Regions from separate parts of the Streptomyces sp. NPDC057280 genome, predicted to be linked through region 3. Evidence: riboswitches for the same ligand, from Rfam matches in the RefSeq annotation. Region 3 holds a riboswitch; each other region holds the start of a gene.
What was found. A riboswitch is a leader RNA that binds a small molecule or an ion and turns the genes downstream of it on or off. The one in region 3 is predicted to bind cyclic di-AMP.
Positions count from the first base shown of each region.

Region 1: linked by a shared signal. The riboswitch ahead of ACFUO4_RS20425 (NlpC/P60 family protein) and the one ahead of ACFUO4_RS06180 (peptidoglycan DD-metalloendopeptidase family protein) in region 3 are both predicted to bind cyclic di-AMP.
Region 2: linked by a shared signal. The riboswitch ahead of ACFUO4_RS34600 (M23 family metallopeptidase) and the one ahead of ACFUO4_RS06180 (peptidoglycan DD-metalloendopeptidase family protein) in region 3 are both predicted to bind cyclic di-AMP.

Region 1 is NZ_JBHUYR010000003.1:414,049-419,687, forward strand. It holds gene ACFUO4_RS20415 (hypothetical protein) at 1-309, shown strand, start outside; gene ACFUO4_RS20420 (tellurite resistance/C4-dicarboxylate transporter family protein) at 287-1,291, opposite strand; gene ACFUO4_RS20425 (NlpC/P60 family protein) at 1,410-2,549, opposite strand; cyclic di-AMP (ydaO/yuaA leader) riboswitch at 2,558-2,729, opposite strand; gene pcrA (DNA helicase PcrA) at 2,994-5,477, shown strand; gene ACFUO4_RS20435 (M23 family metallopeptidase) at 5,528-5,639, opposite strand, start outside.
Region 2 is NZ_JBHUYR010000007.1:475,753-481,391, reverse strand. It holds gene lhgO (L-2-hydroxyglutarate oxidase) at 1-308, shown strand, start outside; gene trmB (tRNA (guanosine(46)-N7)-methyltransferase TrmB) at 348-1,256, shown strand; gene ACFUO4_RS34610 (PrsW family intramembrane metalloprotease) at 1,361-2,680, shown strand; gene ACFUO4_RS34605 (aldo/keto reductase) at 2,687-3,634, opposite strand; gene ACFUO4_RS34600 (M23 family metallopeptidase) at 3,797-4,831, opposite strand; cyclic di-AMP (ydaO/yuaA leader) riboswitch at 4,843-5,000, opposite strand; tRNA gene ACFUO4_RS34595 (tRNA-Met) at 5,320-5,393, opposite strand; gene ACFUO4_RS34590 (alginate lyase family protein) at 5,468-5,639, opposite strand, start outside.
Region 3 is NZ_JBHUYR010000001.1:1,336,629-1,342,267, reverse strand. It holds gene ACFUO4_RS06205 (aspartate aminotransferase family protein) at 1-400, shown strand, start outside; gene ACFUO4_RS06200 (helix-turn-helix domain-containing protein) at 477-1,109, shown strand; gene ACFUO4_RS06195 (DUF6126 family protein) at 1,106-1,228, shown strand; gene ACFUO4_RS06190 (tyrosine-protein phosphatase) at 1,246-2,043, opposite strand; gene ACFUO4_RS06185 (alpha-galactosidase) at 2,224-4,305, shown strand; cyclic di-AMP (ydaO/yuaA leader) riboswitch at 4,612-4,780, shown strand; gene ACFUO4_RS06180 (peptidoglycan DD-metalloendopeptidase family protein) at 4,785-5,639, shown strand, end outside.

The DNA.
Region 1 (5,639 bases), on a different contig from region 3:
ATCGCCTCGCTGCTCGGCGGCTTCCTCACGCAGATGAAGGCGATGGGGCAGGGCACCGCCCGCTTCGTCCCCGCGATGCTGCACGGCGCGCTGACCATGCTGGTCACCGGCGCGATCCTGGTCGGCCTCAACCAGGCGGACGACCAGCACGTCAACAACGTCAAGATCGGCGTGAAGCTGGCGCTGCTGGTCGTGATCCTCGGGCTCGTCTACGTCAAGCGGGACGACGAGAAGGTGGAGAAGGGGCTGTTCGGGCTGGTCGGCGCGCTGACCGTGGCCAACATCTTCATCGCGGTGCTGTGGACCTGACCGGCGGTGCGTCGGCCCTGATCCCGGCCCGGGCCGAGGCCACGGCACCCGCCGCCACGGCCAGCCACGCCGCCACCGCGATCCACAGCAGCACCTGACCCGGCGTCTTCAGCCAGGACACGTCGAGCGCGGTGGCGACGGACAGGGTCGCCGCCGACGTCATCCCCATCGGGAACACCGTCGCCCAGCGGCGGACGTCGTAGTGCGGACGCGGCCACCGGAACTCGGCGGCCAGCAGGACGACGTACCAGGACAGGTCGAGGATCAGCAGCGCGACGGTCACCGCGCGCAGGACGCCCCGGTCGTCGGCGTTCCACAGGTACAGGCTCGCGCTGTCGGCCGCGATCAGCTTCGACCCGGCCAGCGCCGAGATGGCCATCGCCCCGCCGGCCACCCAGTGGTCCCCGGCGCCCGTCGTCACCTGGCGCAGGTCGAAGTGGGCCAGGGCGAGGCCGTAGAAGACCAGGCCCAGCCAGAACAGCACCAGGGCCGCATGTGCGAGCCACGCCGTCGAGAGCGCGCCGGCGAGCGTCGCACCGAGCACGGCCAAGCCCTGCGTCGCCACGCAGATCAGGAACACCGCGCCCGGCATCCGCCGCTTCCAGTGCCCCATGACCAGCACGATCAGCAGCGGCCACAGCACCGTGGCCAGCGCCAGCAGTGCTTCGGCGAGGTGCTGCCAGCCCAGGGCGGAGAAGCGGGTGCCCAGCACCGTGGTCGCCGCGACCGCCGTGAGCGCGCCCGGCGTCTCGGCCTCCGCCACCCAGCGCGACCGCTCCAGCAGCAGGCGTACGGCGAAGTCGGCGGCCAGCGCCACCCAGCCCACGGACGCCAGCACCAGAGCAATGCGGGACATCACCTCGTACCCCGTCAGATGCAGGGCGACCGACACGATGCCGGTCGCCATCACCGCGGAACCGGCGGCGGGCGGGCGCTGCGCCCACCAGGTGCGGAGGGGGGAGGTATGGGGCGTCTCGGGCATGAAAGTGATGCTAAGGAGCGCGCGGGGGGATGAGAGCGGGGCACGCGCGCGGGCGTGGAGAAAAGAGCGCGGGGGTGCGCGACGCCTGGGCCGGGCGCGCCACCGCGGACGGGCCGGCCTAGGCCGGGCGCACCACGCTGTGGATCGCCGACTCGCCGTCGTAGTAGATCGACTCCTCGCGGACGTACGCCCCCGGCTTCGGCGCGTGGATCATCATGCCGTTGCCGATGTAGAGGCCGACGTGGCTGACGTCGTCGTAGAAGAAGACCAGGTCACCGGGCTGGGCGTTGGCGAGGGAGACCGTGGTGCCGAAGTTCACCTGGTCGTAGGTGGTGCGGGGGAGGGTGATGCCGGCGGCGTTCCAGGCGGCCTGGGTGAGGCCGGAGCAGTCGTAGGAGTCGGGGCCGGTGGCGCCCCAGACGTACGGCTTGCCGACCTGCGCGCGGGCGAAGGCGAGGGCCTTGTCGGCCTTGGTGGCGTATGAGGAGTCGGCCGGGGCCGAGCTGTCCGGAGTGCTCGCCTCCTGTTCCGCCGCCGCGGTCTGCTCCGCGGCCTTCTGCTGCTGCGCCAGCTCCGCGGCCTTGCGGGCGGCCTCCTCCTGCTTCTTCTTCTCGATCGCCGCGAGCCGCGCCTTCTCCTCGGCGGTCAGCTGCGACAGCAGCTCGCGCGCGGCGGAGAGCTTGCGCTGGACGGTCGCCTTGGCGGTCTTCAGGTCGGCCTGCGAGTCGGTGAGCGTCTCGAGGCTCTTGGTGGCCTCCTGCCGCTTCTTCATCGTCGCGGACTGAGCGCTGATGTAGTCGTCGACCGCACCCTTCTGACGGTCCGTCATGCGGCCCATCAGCTGCGTCTGGTCGAAGTAGTCCTGCGGGGTGTCCGCGAGCAGGAAGGTCGCGGTGTCGGGCGCGGAGGCGCCGGTGCGGTACTGGGCCGCGGCGAAGGAACCGAGTTCCTCGCGGGCCTCGTTGAGCTTCTGGGTGCGCTGGGCGACGTCGTCGAGGAGGGTGTCGACCTCCTTGCGCTGCGTGGCGGTCTTCTCCTTGGCCGAGTTGTACTTCTCGGTCGCCGACTCCGCCTGCCGGTAGAGGTCGTCGACCTTCTTCTCGACTTCCTCCAGGCTCGGCCTGTCGTCGGTCGAGGGGGCGGCGGTGGCGGTCTGGGAGAGCAGGGCCACGGAGGTGAGGGCGGCCGTTGCGAGCGCGGGGGTGCGTATGCCTGCTACGCGCGTTCCCGCAGGACGTGGCCTTGCGTGCGACGCCAAGGGAGGCGACTCCTTCCATGTTCCGCCTACCGAGTTAGCTGTCGGGTTCGGGCGGGTGGTTCGGAAGGTGTGCCCTACGGCCGTCCCCCGAAAGGGAGTTGGGCCGATTCACCCCAAGGTCGGTGTGGGTCCCCGGCTCCGGCTGCCATGGCGGCGCACCGGACTCGGCGGAGGCCGCGCGGCCCGGCGACGTTCGCCGGTGGGGGTCGTACGGCCTGACCGGCACGGTAGCCAACGGGTGTGGCCCCTGTGAAGGTTGATGTCCGATAGGCCCGATACATTTTCGTGACCTTGGCCGGCCGGTCGCGAGAAGTAATGGGCAGGTGACGGAAGGTGCTCGGCGATCACGGCCGGAAGATCCCCGGCTTCGGAGGAGGCCGTCATCGGGCCGACTTCTCGGGGCGGCGGCGGGGTGTCAGTGCGGCACCCTAGACTCGGAGAGCGATGAGCAGCCTCTTTGACGACAGCTTCCTGGCGGACCTCCAGACCCCCAAGGGTCACGAGGAGGAGCCCCCGCCTCCGCCCGAGGACGAGCACGGACCGGAACCCGTTCCGGACGATCTGTTCGGCGGGAAGTTCGACGTGCCGCCGGACCGGGACGCGTACTACCGCGACGGCGCCCCGCGCCCGGCCCTGGACGCGGCGGCGCTGATCGAGGGGCTCAACGAGAACCAGCGGGCCGCCGTCGTGCACTCCGGCACCCCGCTGCTCATCGTGGCCGGCGCCGGATCGGGCAAGACACGCGTGCTCACGCACCGTATCGCCTACCTGCTGGCCGAGCGGAATGTCCACCCGGGGCAGATCCTCGCGATCACCTTCACCAACAAGGCCGCGGGCGAGATGAAGGAACGCGTCGAGCAGCTCGTCGGCCCGCGCGCGAACGCGATGTGGGTGATGACCTTCCACAGTGCGTGCGTGCGCATCCTGCGGCGGGAGAGCAAGAAGCTCGGCTTCACGTCCTCCTTCTCGATCTACGACGCCGCCGACTCCAAGCGCCTCATGGCCCTGGTCTGCCGTGACCTCGACCTCGACCCCAAGCGCTTCCCGCCCAAGTCCTTCAGCGCCAAGATCAGCAACCTCAAGAACGAGCTGATCGACGAGGAGGACTTCGCGGCCCAGGCCACCGACGGCTTCGAGAAGACCCTCGCCCAGGCCTACGCCATGTACCAGTCGCGGTTGCGCGAGGCCAACGCCCTCGACTTCGACGACCTGATCATGACGACGGTCAACCTGCTGCGGGCGTTCCCCGATGTCGCCGAGCACTACCGCCGCCGCTTCCGGCACGTCCTGGTCGACGAGTACCAGGACACCAACCACGCCCAGTACGCGCTGGTCAGGGAGCTGGTCGGGACGGGTGCGCACGACGAGGACGTCCCGCCGAACGAGTTCGACGTCCCGCCCGCCGAGCTCTGCGTCGTCGGTGACGCCGACCAGTCGATCTACGCCTTCCGTGGCGCGACGATCCGCAACATCCTCCAGTTCGAGGAGGACTACCCGAACGCGACGACGATCCTGCTGGAGCAGAACTACCGCTCCACCCAGACGATCCTGTCCGCCGCCAACGCGGTCATCGAGCGCAACGAGTCCCGCCGCCCCAAGAACCTGTGGACCAACGCGGGCGCCGGGGCGCGCATCACCGGCTACGTCGCCGACACCGAGCACGACGAGGCGCAGTTCGTCGCCGACGAGATAGACCGACTGACGGACGCGGGCGAGGCGAAGGCCGGCGATGTCGCCGTCTTCTACCGCACCAACGCCCAGTCCCGGGTCTTCGAGGAGATCTTCATCCGCGTCGGCCTGCCCTACAAGGTCGTCGGCGGCGTCCGCTTCTACGAGCGCAAGGAGGTCCGGGACGTCCTGGCCTACCTGCGGGTGCTGGCCAACCCCGAGGACTCGGTGCCGCTGCGGCGCATCCTCAACGTCCCCAAGCGGGGCATCGGCGAGCGCGCCGAGGCGATGATCGACGCCCTCTCCCAGCGCGAGAAGATCAGCTTCCCGCAGGCCCTCAAGCGGGTCGACGAGGCGTACGGCATGGCCGCGCGGTCGACGAACGCCGTGAAGCGGTTCAACGTGCTGATGGAGGAGCTCCGTACGATCGTCGACTCCGGCGCGGGACCGGCGACCGTTCTGGAGGCGGTGCTCGAACGCACGGGCTATCTCGCCGAGTTGCAGGCCTCCACCGACCCGCAGGACGAGACCCGGATCGAGAACCTCCAGGAACTCGCCGCCGTGGCCCTGGAGTTCGAGCAGGAGACGGCGGAGGGCGAGGAGTCTCCCGGGCTCGCCGCCTTCCTGGAGCGGGTCGCGCTCGTCGCCGACTCCGACCAGATCCCCGACGAGGACGAGGACGGCTCCGGTGTCATCACCCTGATGACGCTCCACACCGCCAAGGGACTCGAGTTCCCGGTCGTCTTCCTGACCGGCATGGAGGACGGCGTCTTCCCGCACATGCGCGCCCTCGGCCAGACCAAGGAACTGGAGGAGGAGCGCCGGCTCGCGTACGTCGGCATCACGCGCGCGCGGGAACGGCTGTACCTGACCCGCTCGTCGCTGCGCAGCGCGTGGGGGCAGCCGTCGTACAACCCGCCCTCGCGCTTCCTGTCGGAGATCCCGGAGCAGCACGTGGAGTGGAAGCGGACCGGCGCCACCGCGGCGCCCGCGGGCCCGGTGTCCGGGGTCGCCGCCACGCTCTCGTCCTCCCGCTCGCGCTCCTCGGCGCGGGGCGCGTCCGGCTTCGCCACGAGCCGTTCGTCGGAGAAACCGGTCGTCTCGCTGGCCGTCGGTGACCGTGTCACCCACGACCAGTTCGGGCTCGGCACGGTCATGGCGGTGAAGGGCACGGGGGCGAACGCGGAGGCGACGATCGACTTCGGAGAGGCCAAGCCGAAGCGGTTGCTGCTGCGGTATGCGCCGGTGGAGAAGCTGTAAGCAGTACGGGCCCCCGCCTCAGAGGTGGGGGCCCGTGAAGAATGCGGCGCTTACGTCGGGTCCAGGCCGTGGCTCCTCAGCCACGGCAGCGGGTCGATCGCCGAGCCGCCGGCCGGGCGGACCTCGAAGTGCAGGTGCGGGCCGGTGGAGTTGCCCGAGTTG
Region 2 (5,639 bases), on a different contig from region 3:
GGCACATAGCGCGGCAGCACTGGCGGTACGGGGCCGGGGAACTGCGGCGGTCGGTGTCCAAGGCGGCGTTCACGCGGGCGGTGCGGCGGCTGTTGCCCGCGGTGCGGGAGGACGACCTGGTGCCCACGGCGGCAGGGGTGCGGGCGCAGGCCGTGCTGCGGGACGGGACGCTGGTGGACGACTTCCTGATCAAGGAGGGCGCGCGGACGGTCCACGTACTGAACGCACCGTCCCCGGCGGCGACGGCTTCGCTGCCGATCGGGCGGGAGGTGGCGAGGAGGGCGTTGGAAGCGCTGGCCGACGACTGAGCGACGCGGCGCGGCCACGCCCGTAAAATCGACCCCACTGTGTCTGACTCCCCCAACACCCCCGACGCCCCCCAGTCCGCCGCCACGCCCGGTGAGCCGGCCGAGCACGCCCACGGTGAGCCGGCCGAGCACGTCCACGGTGAGCCGGTCCCGCACACCCCCGGCGACGCGGCCGACCACGCCCCCGGTGTCTCCGTCCGGCACACCCGCTCCAAAGGTGAGCCGCGGTTCCCCGACGGGCCCAAGCCGGACCCCGCAGGCTCTCACTTCGAGCGGCGGATCCGGAGTTTTCAGCCGCGGCGCAGTCGGGTGACCGCCGGGCAGGCCGACGCGTTGCAGCGGCTGTGGCCCAAGTGGGGGCTGGACATCGACGGGCGGGGGGTCATCGACCTGGAGGAGCTGTTCGGCAACGCCCATCCCGTCGTCCTGGAGATCGGGTTCGGCATGGGTGAGGCCACCGCGCAGATGGCCGCCGCCGACCTCGGCACCAACATCCTCGCCGTCGACGTGCACACCCCCGGCCAGGGCAACCTGCTCAACCTCGCCGACCAGAACGGCCTGCCCAACGTCCGCGTCGGCAACGGCGACGCCATCATCCTGCTGCGCGAGATGCTCGCCCCCGACTCGCTCGACGGGCTGCGCGTCTACTTCCCCGACCCCTGGCCCAAGAAGCGGCACCACAAGCGGCGGCTGATCCAGCCGGAGTTCCTCAGCCTCGCCGCGACCCGCCTCAAGCCGGGCGCGATCGTGCACTGCGCGACCGACTGGGAGCCGTATGCCGAACAGATGCTCGAGGTGCTCACGGCGCACCCGGACTTCGAGAACACCCAGGCCGACGGCGGTTTTGCGCCGCGTCCCGACTACCGGCCGCTGACCCGTTTCGAGGGCCAGGGACTGGACAAGGGACATGTCGTGAACGACCTGTTGTTCCGTCGCGTACAGCGATAGGAAGCGACCGGAAGCGACAAGCGCCGACAGGAAGCGGCAGAGAAGGCACGAGAGAGCCGAGAGAGACAAGCACCGCAGCCACCCCCCTCGTTAAGGTCGATGCCGTGGCCATCTTTCCTCCGTACCCCACGCACCCTCCCACCGGCCCCGCCGGCGGTGCGCTGCGGCACGCGCACTGGTGGCAACGGAACTGGGTGCGCTACGGCGCCCTCACCACCCTGCTGGCCCTGTCCGGGCTCGTCATCCTCGCCCTGGTGCGCGAGCAGACCGGCACCGAGGGCTTCCTGGTCGGCCTCGGCCTCGCGATCCTCCCCGTGCCGCTGCTCATAGCCGCGTTCCGCTGGCTGGACCGCGTCGAACCGGGCCCCTGGCGCAATCTGCTGTTCTGCTTCGCCTGGGGCGCCTGCGCGGCGGCGCTGATAGCGATCGTCGCCAACAGCTTCGCGACCAGATGGATAGCCACGGCGACGGCCGACCCGTCCAGCGCGGACACCCTGGGGGCCACGGTCATAGCGCCCATCGTGGAGGAGTCCGCGAAGGCCGCCGCCGTCCTGCTGGTCTTCCTGTTCCGCAGACGGGACTTCACCGGGATCGTCGACGGCGTGGTGATAGCCGGGGTCACGGCCACCGGCTTCGCGTTCACCGAGAACATCCTCTACCTCGGCACCGCCTTCGGCACCGACCAGCTCACCGGCGACCGCGGCATCGCGTCCGTGACCGCGGCGACGTTCTTCGTGCGCGTGATCATGTCCCCGTTCGCGCACCCCCTGTTCACGGTCCTGACCGGCATCGGCTTCGGCATCGCCGCCCTGTCCGCGGACCGCCACCACCTGCGCCGCGTCCTCGTCCCCCTCTCCGGCCTGCTGCTCGCGATGGGCATGCACGCCGTCTGGAACGGCTCGTCCACCTTCGGGGAGTACGGCTTCTTCGCCGTGTACGCGGTCTTCATGCTTCCCGCGTTCGGGCTGCTGACCTGGCTGGTCATCTGGACCCGGCAGCGCGAGCTGAGGACCGTCCGCGAGGAACTGCCCGCCTACGCCGTCGCGGGCTGGCTCACCCCCGCCGAACCCTTCGCGCTCGGCTCGATGCGGGCCCGGCGCATCGCCCGCCAGTACGCCCGCCGGCACGCCGGACGGCCCGCCGCGCGGGCGGTGGCGCAGTACGAGGCGTATGCGACGTCGCTGGCGTTCCTGCGGCACCGGGGGCGCCGTGGCCGCGCCGGCGCCGACTTCGTCGTACGGGAGAGGGAGTTGCTGCACGAGCTGTGGGCCCGGCGGGACGTCGCCCGCCCGGCGCTCGACCACGCGGCCCGTGCGACGGCGCCGCCGGTCCCGGTGGTGGCGGCGCCGTGGCCGATGTACGGGGTGTACGGGTACGGCCAGCAGCCGGCGCCGTACCCCGCGTACAACCCCTACCAGTCCTGACGAGAGCTACGCGGACGCCTGCGTCAGCCGCTCCGTCTCGGCCTCCGTGAGGGTCACCTCCGCCACCTTCACCAGCGCCGGCAGCTGGTCCACCACCCGCGCCGAGGCGATCGGGGCCGCCACCGTCGGCTGGGCGGCGAGCCAGGCCAGGGCGACCGTGGCGACCGGCACGCGGTGGGCCTCGGCGATGTCGTCGAGGGCGGCGAGGACCTTGCGGCCCCGCTCCGTCTCCAGGTGCTTGCCGGCGCCGGCGGCGGCCCGGGCGCCCTCCACCACCTCGCCGTCGCGGTACTTGCCGGTGAGGAACCCGGAGGCGAGCGCGAAGTAGGGCACGGCGGCGAGGCCGCTGCGCTCCGCCAGGTCCTGGAGCTCACCCTCGTACGTCTCGCGCGAGACCAGGTTGTAGTGCGGCTGGAGCGCCACGTACCGGGCCAGGCCCTCGCGCTCGGAGAAGGCCAGCGACTTCTCCAGCCGCTCGGCCGAGATGTTGGACGCGGCGATGTGCCGCACCTTGCCCGCCTTCACCAGTTCGTCCAGCGCGCCGATGATCTCCTCGACCGGCACCTCGGGCTTGTCGAAGTGGGTGTAGTAGAGGTCGATGTGGTCGGTGCCCAGGCGGCGCAGGGAGGCGTCCGCGGCGGCCTTGATGTTGGCGGCCCGCAGACCCTGGAGCTCCGGGTGCTGGCTGACCTTCGTGGCGATCACGACGTCGTCGCGGTTGCCGCGCGCCCTGACCCACTTGCCGATGATGGTCTCGGACTCGCCGCCCGAGTTGCCCTCCACCCAGTGCGAGTAGGAGTCGGCGGTGTCGAGGAAGTTGCCGCCCGCGGCGGCGTAGGCGTCGAGGACGGCGAAGGACTGCGCCTCGTCGGCGGTCCAGCCGAAGACGTTGCCGCCGAGGGAGAGCGGGAAGACCTCGAGATCGGACGTGCCCAGCTTGCGAAGAGAAGTCATGGTGATGGACAACGCCCACGTCGGAGGCGGATCTTCCGGGACGGCCGCAAAGTTCCCGTAAACAAGCGGAGTACAACATTCCGCGGCGGGCACGCAAAGACCGGCGGCCCTGACGTCGGGGGGTGAGCGTCGGGACCGCCGGGGTTCAGAAGGTGCCGCGCCTCAGGGGTTGAGGCCCTTGCTCCGCAGCCACGCCATCGGGTCGATGCCGGTGTCCGCCCCGTCGGGGTGGACCTCCAGGTGCAGGTGGGCGCCGGTCACGTTGCCGGTCGCGCCCACGCGCCCGATGACATCACCGGTGCCGACCTTCTGGCCGACACTGACGCTGATCGAGGACTGGTGGCAGAACCACAGCTCGGTGCCGTCGTCGAGGGTGAGGATCGTGCGGTAGCCGTAGGAGCCGGCCCAGCCGGCCTCCGTGATGGTGCCGCTGTGGATCGCCTTGATCAGCGTGCCCGTGGGGGCCGCGAAGTCCAGACCGGTGTGGTAGCCGGAGGACCACAGCGAACCGGCCTGACCGAAGGTCGAGGTGATCGTGTACGAGGAGGTCGGCAGCGTGAACTGCTTGGCGAGCTCGGCGAGGCGCTTGGCCTCGGCCTCCTTCGCGGCCTTCTCCTCGGCGGCCTTCTTCGCCGCCGCGGCGTCGTCGGCGGCCTGCTTGAGCGCGGCGGCCTCGGCCTTCGCGGTCTGCGTGGCGACCTCGGCCTCGGCGGCCAGCTGCGCCTTGTTGTCGACCTGGTTCTGCTGGCTCTCGGCCTGCGCCATGATCCGGTTGCGCAGCGCCTCACCGGCGTCCGAGCCGGTCTCGGCGGTCCGCGTGGCGCTGGTGGCCAGGCTGCTGAGGGCGGTGGCGGAACCCTTGGGGGCCTCGTCGTCACCGCCGAAGACACCGCCCACGTTGGGCAGGTCGGGGATCGAGATGGAGACCGGCGGCTTGCCGGTGTTGGCGCTGGCCATGCCGCCCGCGCCGACGGCGGCTATGACACCGACGCCCAGGACCGTGGAACTGCGGGCGAGTCCCCCGCCGCGCTGCTTGGCCACCCGGTGCTTGCCACGCGGCGGACGGAGGGAGTCCTCGGTGGGATTCCAGACGTCCTGCGGGCCCTCGTCGTGGTGGTAGCTGCCGTAGCCGAAGGCATCGGTGCTGCGCTGGCTCGGCACGTACGGGGCCTCGGGGGCAGGCCGGTTTGACGCCACGTGGGCGTGCTCCTTTCCTTCCTTCTCGCCTACCGGGTTAGCTGACGGGTTCGGAGCAGGAAGGTCTCCTACGCGCGTATAACCGCCGTGCTGCCACGGCGACTTCCGCGTGATTCACCCCAAGTTGGTGGTTCCCCGGTTCCCTTGCGGGATTCGGCGCGTGCGCACGGAGCCGACTCTTGTGACGGCTGGGACGACCGCGCTGCGTTATCGAACGTTAATAGACCCGGGGTACGGATTCCAAGCTGTTCCGCTTGATCATTAACCTTTTTCGGCAGGACGTAGGGGTCATGGCCGGTGAAAATCGGGCGAGTTGACCGCGCCCGCGAGGACTCCCAGGAGGCTCACAGGTATTGACGGTATGTCAGTTGTTATGCGGAGGGCGCTCGCCCGATCACCGGCCGTGACATCGCCGACTCCAGCGGAAGAACCTCGAAACGACTCAGGGCCGGAATCCATTGAACTGGATTCCGGCCCTGGGCCTTCAGTAGCGGGGACAGGATTTGAACCTGCGACCTCTGGGTTATGAGCCCAGCGAGCTACCGAGCTGCTCCACCCCGCGTCGGTGAAACCAGCATACGCCATTCGCGGGACCGCTCGCGCCACCTTTACGTCGCCGCAGCTCACGGGCGGTTCTCAGGTGCCGGGATTGCCCGCGTGGGTCAGGGTCTCCCAGGAGACGAAGAGGTTGTCGGTGCCGGCCGGGCGGGTCTTTTCGGCGAGCTTGTGGGCGGCCGGGACGGAGTCGCCGAGGCGGTTCTCCAGGTGGTTGAGGGCGACCTCCAGGTCCGGCCCCATGTTCCGGTCG
Region 3 (5,639 bases):
GGCGACGGGCGAACTGCTGAAGTCCCGGCTCGGGGCGCTCGTCGACAAGTACGAGCTGCTCGCCGACGTGCGCGGCCGGGGCCTGATGGTCGGCATCGAGTTCGGGCGGCCCAAGTCGCTGGCGCTGCGCAGCCGTTGGGCGATGCTCCAGGCCGCGCGCAAGGGGCTGTTCGCCCAGATGGTCGTCGTACCGCTGCTCCAGCGGCACCGGATCCTGACGCAGGTGTCCGGCGATCACCTGGAGGTGATCAAGCTGATTCCGCCGCTGACGGTGGGGGAACGGGAGGTGGACCGCTTCGTCGACGCCTTCACGGAGATCATGGACGACGCGCACGGCGGGGGCGGGCTGATGTGGGACTTCGGCAAGACGCTCGTGAAGCAGGCGGTGGCCAACAGGTAGCCGTCCGCCCAGGAGGCTTTTTGCCTCTGAGGCAAGAAATTTGCCGCAGAGGCAAGCCTCCGGCTGAATGGAGAGCATGAGCTCTCCGGAATCCGAGCCGGGCCCGGCCGACTCCCCGCCCGCCGACGCCCTGCCCGCCGTCGCGCCGCAGCTGCGGGCCCTGCGCCGTCGCGCCTCCCTGACGCTGGAGGCCGCCGCCCGCAGCGCCGGCCTCTCGCCCGCGCACCTCTCCCGGCTGGAGACCGGGCAGCGCCAGCCCTCGCTGCCGATGCTGCTCGCGCTCGCCCGTGTCTACGGTACGACGGTCTCCGAACTGCTCGGCGAGACGGTCACCGAACGGGACGCCGTGGTGCGCGCCGCCGAGATGGAACCGACCGCCGCCGGAGGCTGGACCTACTGGCAGGCCGGGGCGGCCGGACGCGGCATGCAGGCCCTGCGGGTGCAGGTGCCGTACGGCTCACAGGGCGACATCGTGCGCGTCCACCCCGGCGAGGAGTGGCTGTATGTGCTGCGCGGCCGGCTCCGACTGCGCCTCGGGGACACCACGCACCGGCTCGGCCCCGGCGACAGCGCGCACTTCGACTCGCTCACCCCGCACCGCATCGCGGCCCAGGACCCCGACGGGACCGAGCTGCTCTTCGTCCACACCCTGCTGCAGAGCCCCACGGCCACCCTGTGCCTGGGCCCGACCCCTGGAGAGACGCCATGACCGACATGGAGGAGAAGTTCCCGCGAGCCCTGTGGGTGCGGCTGATCATCTACATCGCGGTCGGCCATGTGTTCGCGGCCTTCATCTACCTGCTCTTCGAGGTGGGCGCCGGGCAGTAAGGCGGTGCAGTGAACCGTCAGTCGAGCAGGCGCTCGCGCAGCCGCTCCCGGATCTCCGGCGTGATGCCGAGCCCCTGCTCCAGATAGGCGTCGACGCCGCCCCAGGTCTCCTCGATGGTCTCGAAGGCGGCCTCCAGATACTCCGCGCGCGCGTCGAAGAGCGGCGCGAGCAGCTCCATGACCTCGGGGGAGTAGGCGGCGGCCGAGCTGCTGCTGCGCTTCACCTTGTAGCGGCGGTGCTTGGCGTTGGACTCCAGGTAGTCGGCGACGATCGCCTCCCGCTCCACCCCGAGCGCCAGCAGCGTCACCGCTATCGACAGACCCGCGCGGTCCTTGCCCGCCGCGCAGTGCATCAGCGCGGGGACGCTGTCCTCGGCGAGGGAGTGCAGCACGCGCGCGTGCTCGGCGGTGCGCTCCTTCACGATCTTCCGGTACGAGGCGATCATCCGGTTCGCCGCCTTGTTGTCGCCGAGGATCTCGCGCAGCTGCTCGATCTCGCCGTCCCGGACCATCTTCCAGAACTCCGCGCCGTCCGCCGGGTCGCTCAGCGGCAGGTTCACATTGCGCACCCCCGGCAGCTCGACGTCCGGGCCCTCCAGCTTCTGGTCCGAGGCGTTGCGGAAGTCGAAGATCGTGTGCAGCCCCAGGGAGTCCAGGAACGCGGCGTCCTCGTCGGTGGCGTGCGCGAGATGGCCGCTGCGGAACAGCACTCCGTACCGCACCCGCCGGCCGTCCTCGGTCGGCAGACCGCCCACATCACGGAAGTTGCGCACTCCGGCCAGCTCGGGCTCGGTCGACGGGATCTGCTGCGTCACGGGGGCTCCTCCCAGCCGGCCCCGTCGCCGCGGCTCGTCGACGGGCACGCTCCTGACGATACGACATAGGTTCCTGGGGCAATGAGTTGTCCACAGGCGTTTGCATCCGGGCACCTCAGGCCTCGATGATGTTGACACTTGAGTGCCACTGTTCGCCCCTGTTCGTATCTGTGAGGTTCCATGCTGGAGATCGCCCCCAACGGCCGCACCTGGCTCCTGACCGGGCCCGCCAGCAGCTACGCCGTCCACCTCACCGAGGGCGACGAGCTGCTGCATCTGCACTGGGGCCCCACCATCGCCCTTGCGGACGCCGAGGCGCTCGCGGTCCGTCCGCTGCCCGACTACTGGCCCTTCGAGTCCCCGCTCGACGGGCGCGAGGAGTACCCGGTCGAGGGCGGCCCTCGCTTCGTCCGCCCCGCCCTGTCGGTGCGCACCGGCGAGCGCCGCGGCACCGAGTGGAGCTTCGAGACGTACGAGACCGACACGGCCACGGACGAGCTGCGGCTGCGGTTCCGGGACGGCGGCCTCGTCGTCACGCTGCACTACCGGATGCGCGGCGACGTGGTGGAGCGCTGGACCACCCTGGAGAACCAGGGCGACGACGCCCTGGAGCTGCTGCGGGCCGACTCCGCCACCTGGACGCTGCCCGACCGCGAGGACTGGCGGCTCTCCCAGCTGCACGGCCGCTGGGCCGCCGAGTCCCGGCTCGTGCGCGCCCCCCTCACCTACGGTGAGAAGGTCATCGGCAGCCGCCGCGGCCACACCGGCCACCAGCACCTGCCCTGGGTCGCCCTGGACACCGACGCCGGCGAGGAGCGCGGCGAGGTCTACGCCTGCGCGCTCGGCTGGTCGGGCTCCTGGCGGATCGCGGTGGCCCAGCTCCCCGACGCGCGCGTGCAGATCACCGGCGGTGCCGGGTACGACGAGTCGGGGCTGCTGAGCCTGGCGGCGGGGGAGGCGTTCACCACCCCCGTCTTCGCCGGGCTGTGGAGCGACGGCGGTTTCGGCGGCGCCAGCCGCGCGTGGCACGCCTACCAGCGGACGTACGTCATCCCGGACGCCGAGCAGGACCGGCCGGTGCTGTTCAACTCCTGGGAGGCCACCCAGTTCGACATCTCCGAGGAGCAGCAGGGGAACCTCGCGCGGCGAGCCGCGGCCATCGGGGTCGAGCTCTTCGTCGTCGACGACGGCTGGTTCGGCGCTCGCACCAGCGACCGCGCCGGACTCGGCGACTGGACGGTCAACCGGGACCGCTTCCCGGGCGGCCTGAAGCCCCTCGCCGACTATGTGCACGCGCTCGGCATGCAGTTCGGCATCTGGGTCGAGCCCGAGATGGTCAACCCCGACAGCGACCTGTACCGGGCACACCCCGACTGGGTGCAGTTCCAGCCGGGACGAAAGCGGACGGAACTGCGCAATCAGCTCGTGCTCAACCTCGCGCGCGAGGACGTCAAGGAGTACCTCTGGGGGCAGCTCGACGCCCTGCTGTCCAGCGCCCCGATCGACTACGTGAAGTGGGACTTCAACCGCTGCTTCACCGACGCGGGCTGGCCCGGCGAGGCCTATCCGCAGCGGCTCTGGGTCGACCATGTGCAGGCCTTCTACGCCCTGTTGGACCGGCTGCGGGCCGCCCACCCCGGCGTCGCCTTCGAGTCCTGCTCGGGCGGCGGCGGCCGGATCGACCTCGGCGTGCTGAGCCGCACGGACCAGGTGTGGACCTCCGACAACACCGACCCGCTCGACCGGCTCGCCATCCAGCACGGCTTCAGCCAGATCCACCCCGCGCGCGTGATGGCCGCCTGGGTCACCGACAGCCCCAACACCCAGCTCAACGGGCGGGTCAGTTCGCTGCGCTTCCGCTTCGTCAGCGCCATGGCCGGAGTGCTCGGGGTGGGCGGGGACCTCACGGAGTGGACCGAGGAGGAGCTCGCCGAGGCCCGCGAGTGGGTGGAGCTCTACAAGGGCATCCGGCCGCTCGTGCAGCGTGGCGACCAGTACCGGCTGCGGGCGCCGCAGGGCGACGGACTGAGCGCCGTGCAGTACGTCCTCGGGGACGAGACCGTCGTCCTGGCCTGGCTCCAGTCGCAGCGGTACGGCGAACCCGTTCCGGCGCTCCGTCTGCGCGGCCTCGACCCCACGGCCTCGTATGAATGCCGCGAAACGGGCGAAATCCACAGAGGAGCCGTATTGCAGCATCACGGGCTGCGGGTGGGATTGCGGGGCGATCTGGATGCGGCAGTTCTGCGACTGCGTCGCATCTGAACTTTCTGTCCGAATTGACGGCTTGCGTAGCCTTCATTCCAACTCGCTCTGGAATCGGGGAAGCTGTGAAAACGGCACGTGAGCAGCGTCATATCGGTGACCCTGAGTCGTCCGTCATGTTCACGTAATTCGCCGTCAAAAACTGGGTGATTGCGTTCCGGGAAGGCCGCCACAACACGGAGGGTGACCGTGAATTTCGCGGCGGATCAAGAGGAACGCAATCACCCTGGAACCTCTTACTTGTCCCTTTGCGTCTTCCTCGCTTACGTTCGCCACCAATCCGGACGGACGCCCAATCCTGCCGCCGACCGGAATCCGCACAACTCACCCGTGAACGGCAGGAGCGGGGGACCCACAGGTACAACCGCCTGGACCGGTCTTCCGGAACAGGCTTGGGGTTAAGTCGCACCTCGGTGCGTCCGGACATCTCCAGTCCGCACCCGACAGCTCACCTCGCAGGCGCCGGAGAGGAATTCCCCATGCCCGCGAAGGGTAAGCACCGCCGCCCCAAGTCCCAGCGGCTCACCCGCTCGATCGCCGTCGCCGGAACCGGTGGCGCCGCACTCGCCCTGCCTCTGATGGGGGCCGCCGGCGCCCACGCGGCCACCGGCCAGTCCGTTTCTGAAAAGGCGGTCCAGTCCGTTCCGGTCGCCGCGAAGACGGCCACCGAGAAGGCCACGCAGAAGAAGGGCGCCGCGAACACCGCGACCGTGCGCACCTATTCGGTGAGGGCCGGCGACTACCTCTCGAAGATCGCCGACGAACAGCACGTCACCGGCGGCTGGAAGAAGCTGTACTCGGACAACCGTGAGGCCGTCGGTTCCGACCCCTCGCTCATCCATCCCGGCCTGAAGCTCACGCTGGGCAAGAAGGCGGCGGCGAGGACCGAGAAGCCGGCGAGCGCGGACAGGTCGACGAGCTCCGAGAAGTCCTCGTCCTCCTCGGACACGACGACCGCCACCCGGAGCAGCGAGTCGGCCGGCAGTTCCAGTGGCTTCACCCTGCCCGTCTCCGGCGCCACCGTCGGCACGGGCTACCACGTGGCCGGCAGCATGTGGTCCAGCGGCTATCACACGGGCGTCGACTTCGTCGTCCCGACCGGTACCCCGCTCAAGGCCGTGGGTGCGGGCACCGTCGTCTCCGCCGGCTGGGGCGGCGCGTACGGCAACCAGGTCGTCATCAAGCTGGCCGACGGCTACTACGCGCAGTACGCCCACCTGTCCTCGCTGTCGGTCTCGTCCGGCCAGACTGTCACCGAGGGCCAGCAGGTCGGCCTCTCCGGTGCCACCGGCAACGTGACCGGTCCGCACCTCCACTTCGAGATCCGGACGACG